2 regions of the Proteus terrae subsp. cibarius genome follow, and region 2 is predicted to be linked to the other one. Evidence: predicted binding sites of a transcription regulator. Region 2 holds the regulator's gene; the other holds the start of a gene.
What was found. The regulator CRP, encoded in region 2, controls carbon source genes, mostly activating them, when cyclic AMP is high. The targets are predictions, from matches to a motif close to ATGTGANNNNNNTCACAT.
Positions count from the first base shown of each region.

Region 1: a site for CRP is predicted at 863-880, ahead of GTH25_RS11930 (NupC/NupG family nucleoside CNT transporter). Genes of this name have one in related genera too.

Region 1 is NZ_CP047349.1:2,544,727-2,547,200, forward strand. Features, by position in the region: gene GTH25_RS11930 (NupC/NupG family nucleoside CNT transporter) at 1-802, opposite strand, end outside; gene ligA (NAD-dependent DNA ligase LigA) at 1,031-2,474, opposite strand, start outside.
Region 2 is NZ_CP047349.1:3,624,664-3,627,137, forward strand. Features, by position in the region: gene GTH25_RS16605 (phosphoribulokinase) at 1-126, shown strand, start outside; gene GTH25_RS16610 (OsmC family protein) at 216-623, opposite strand; gene crp (cAMP-activated global transcriptional regulator CRP) at 937-1,569, shown strand; gene argD (bifunctional acetylornithine/succinyldiaminopimelate transaminase) at 1,665-2,474, opposite strand, start outside.

The DNA of each region.
Region 1 (2,474 bases), 1.1 Mb from region 2:
CATTCACAGCAGCGATTAATGCAATGAAACCAATCAGCATTGCAGCAACGATTAATGCAACTTTGAAACCTGCTAAGATGTATTCACCTAACATTTCAAAGAAGCTTTGACCTTCATGTAGATTACCCATTTGGATCTCTTCTTCATTTTCAACAGAGTATGGGTTAATCACAGAAAGGACGATAAAGGTACTGAACATATTCAGTACTAGAGCAGCAACAACGTATTTTGGATCTAACATTGTCATGTATGCACCAACAATCGACATTGATACTGTCGACATTGCTGTTGCAGCCATGGTGTACATACGACGCTGAGACATTTTGCTTAATACATCTTTATAAGCAATAAAGTTCTCTGATTGACCAAGAACTAGTGAGCTCACTGCGTTGAATGATTCCAGTTTCCCCATACCGTTCACTTTAGAAAGCACAGTACCGATAATGCGGATCACGAAAGGTAATACTTTGATATGTTGAAGAATACCAATTAATGCAGAAATAAAGATAATTGGACATAAGACATTCAGGAAGAAGAATGCTAAACCACCTTTCATCATGCCACCGAATACGAATTCAGTACCTTGTGCGGCATAACCTAATAAGTGATCAAATAATCCAGCGAAGCCACGAACAAAGCCTTCACCAACATCAGAGTTGAGGAAGAACCATGCTAATGCGATTTCAATAACTAATAACTGCACGATATAACGCAAACGGATCCCTTTGCGATTGTTACTCGCAACGAATGCTAATGCGCCAATAACGGCGAGTGCTAAAACGAAGTGAATGATAGAGGACATGCATGCTCCAAAAATAAAAATAAATCTTGTAGAGCATTTTATGTAACGCGTAACATTAGGATGTGACTATTGTCACAATCTCATGAAACCGCATACACACTATTTATTAAATAAGATAGGTTGATCACACTTTGAAAGTTACTTAAGAAACATTAAATGTAAATTTAGCTTAAGTAAAAATGCCACTGAGAAGGTTTTCCCAGTAGCATTTATTAAATAGTAGAATGATTATTTCGATTGATCAAGTAGTCGTATCATTTCATCTTCATCGATAATGGCTATCCCCAATTCGTTAGCTTTCACTAACTTAGAGCCAGCAGCTTCACCTGCAATTACCATATCTGTTTTTTTAGAAACACTTCCGCTCACTTTTGCGCCTAATGCAGCTAATCTGTCTTTTGCTTCATCACGCGTTAATTGTGAAAGTGATCCAGTTAACACAACAGTTTTGCCCGCAAATGGATTATCACCTGCTTCATGAGCCACAATAACAGGCGCTTGCCATGTAATACCGGCATCATTGATCAATTGTTCAATAACCGTTCTATTGTGTTCTTCTTGGAAGAAATTAACGACATGTTTAGCCACAACATCGCCCACATCAGGAACGGATTTTAGTGCTTCAACATCTGCATTTCGTAATGCATCAAGTGTTGAGAAATGTGTTGTTAATCCACTTGCTGTTGCTTCACCAACTTCTCGAATACCCAGTGCATAAATAAAACGTGCAAATGTCGTTGATTTAGCCTTATCTAAAGCCGTGATCAATTTTTTAGCTGATTTTTCACCCATTCGCTCTAAACCAGACAGGATTTTTTCATCTAAACGGAAGAGATCAGCAGGTGTTTTGACATATTCCTTCTCAACCAGTTGGTCGATAATTTTATCACCCATTCCATCCACATCCATGGCTCGACGTGAAACAAAATGTTTAAGTGCTTCTTTACGTTGCGCGCCACAAATTAAACCACCAGTACAACGTGCAACAGCTTCACCTTCAATGCGCTCAACATCAGAATCACAAATAGGACAATGTGTCGGAAAGATAATTTCTTGAGCATCATCAGGACGTTTTTCTTCAATCACACTGACAACCTGAGGAATAACATCACCAGCTCGGCGAATAACCACGGTATCGCCAATGCGTATCCCTAAGCGTTCAATTTCATCAGCATTGTGTAACGTTGCGTTACTCACAACCACACCCGCTACTTGAACAGGCTCTAAACGTGCGACAGGTGTAATTGCACCAGTACGCCCTACTTGGAATTCAACATCTTTGATAATCGTCATTTGCTCTTGAGCTTGGAATTTATAAGCAATAGCCCAACGTGGTGCTCTTGATACAAAACCCAGTTCTTCTTGCAGTGCAATATCATCAACTTTGATAACAACACCATCAATATCAAAACCTAAATTAGGGCGAATTTCTTCTACATGGTGATAAAAATCGAGGACTGCTTTGCTACCTGAGCAAAGTTTTACAGCATCGCTAACGGGTAATCCCCATTTTTTAAATTGTTGTAGGCGCTCATAGTGGCTTGTTGGTAATTCACCACCTTCTAGTACACCAACGCCATAACAGAAAAAGGTTAATGGACGTTTTGCTGTAATACGAGGATCGAGCTGTCTTAATGAGCCAGCTGCGGCATTACGAGGGTTAGCAAAAACT
Region 2 (2,474 bases):
TTACATGGCTCGTTTATGTCAACAATAAACACTATTGTTGTACCGGGCGGGAAATTAGGATTAGCGATGGAATTAATTATGGCACCATTAGTCAAAAAATTATTAAATGGCGAAAAGATAAGTTAACCAAAATAAAATTTGTCTCTATAAAAATAATATCCCTTAATTAATGGGATATTATTTTTCAAATTAAACTTTATTTTAAAATATCAAAATTAGTCAACATCTTTTATTTCAAATGAATGCGTAATATTGGCTGCTTTTCCTAACATTAAAGAAACAGAACAATATTTTTCTGCGGATAATTGAACTGCTCGTTCTACGATTTTATCCGTTAATTCTTTACCTGAAACAATAAAATGTAAATTGATATCAGTAAATAAACGAGGGGCTTCTTCGCGTCGCTCTGATGTTAATTTCACTTCACAATCAGTCACTTGGTGACGACCTTTACGTAAAATGCTTACGACATCAATAGCGCTACATCCACCCGCAGCAATTAATACCATTTCCATTGGGCTTGGGGCTTTATCACCCGAATTCCCATCCATCATAATCTGATGGCCTGATGAAGATTCGCCGACAAAAGATAAATCTTCAACCCACTTAACTCGCGCTTCCATTTATTTTCCCCCTAAAGATGACAGAAACTAAAAGAGTACATTCTCATAATTCAACTAGCAATTAGCAAATAGGTTTATTATGCTGACTGCGTAAAACGAGACTTAATGCACTAATTGTGTTAAAAACAATATCTGCTTGATGATAGTGGTTAAGATCAATGCATTATTTTCTCATTTATTATAATCTACTCCATATTAACTGACCGTGTTCTCAGGAAGTTAATAGGTAAAGATAGGATTTTTAAGCACGCTGTCTCAAAAGGGAACCTATCCGTTTTGAAAGGCTGCATTTAACGTACAGAGGATAACGCGAATGGTTCTCGGCAAGCCGCAAACAGACCCGACTCTTGAATGGTTTTTGTCACACTGCCATATTCACAAATATCCATCCAAGAGCACGCTGATCCACCAAGGTGAGAAAGCGGAAACACTTTATTATATTGTTAAAGGTTCCGTGGCTGTTCTTATTAAAGATGAAGAAGGAAAAGAAATGATCCTCTCCTACCTAAACCAGGGGGATTTCATCGGTGAACTTGGATTATTTGAAGAAGATCAAGAACGTAGTGCATGGGTTCGAGCAAAAACAGCCTGTGAAGTAGCAGAAATTTCCTATAAAAAATTCCGCCAATTAATTCAGGTTAACCCTGATATTCTGATGCGCCTTTCTGCTCAAATGGCGAACAGATTACAAACAACATCAGAAAAAGTAGGTAACCTTGCTTTCCTTGATGTAACAGGCCGTATTGCACAAACCTTATTAAACTTAGCAAAACAACCCGATGCAATGACACATCCTGATGGCATGCAAATTAAAATTACACGTCAGGAAATTGGTCAAATCGTTGGTTGTTCACGCGAAACTGTAGGCCGTATTCTGAAAATGCTGGAAGATCAAAACTTGATCTCCGCACACGGTAAAACTATCGTCGTTTACGGGACTCGCTAAGTTTTCCCGCTCGAAACAAACAATAGCCCATAACAGGGCTATTGATATACTTTTTGTGAAAACCCCATCCTCGCTGATGGGGTTTTCAGTTGATACTATCCTTTTACAAATTCTGCAATAGCCGCTTTCAATGCCACCATTCCTTCTTGCAGTTCTTCTTGAGTAATAATTAACGACGGTGTAAAACGCATCACATCAGCCCCTGCATTTAACATCATTAAGCCATGTTTAGTAGCAAGACCGAGTAATTCTTTGGCTTTACCTTCATATTGTGGCGCTAATTGCGCTCCTATCAACAAACCTTGTCCACGGATTTGCGAAAAGACATGGTACGTTTGATTGATTGCCGCCAGTTCATCCACAATCCATTGATAGCGCTTTTCTACCCCCTCAAGTACCTCAGGTGTATTAATTAAATCAAATGCGACATTGCCCACTGCACAAGCTAATGGATTGCCACCATAGGTTGTACCATGCGTTCCAACCCCCATTGCGGAAGCTATCTCATATGTTGTTAACATCGCACTAAGTGGAAAACCGCTTCCCAGCGCTTTTGCGGTTGTAATAATGTCTGGTGTCACATCATAGTTCATATAGGCAAACAGTTTACCTGTACGCCCCATACCTGTTTGTACTTCATCAAGAACAAGTAGAGCTTGATGCTTATCACACAGCTCACGTAGCCCTCTCATAAACTCAGGTGTTGCCGCTGTTACGCCACCTTCACCTTGAACTGGCTCTAAAATAACGGCACAAGTGTGGTCATCCATAACCGCTTTAACAGCATCTAAATCATTAAACGGTACATGTACGATATCGGCAGGCTTAGGACCAAAACCATCCGCATATTTAGGTTGTCCACCAACCGATACTGTAAACAGCGTTCTGCCATGAAATGCATTGTG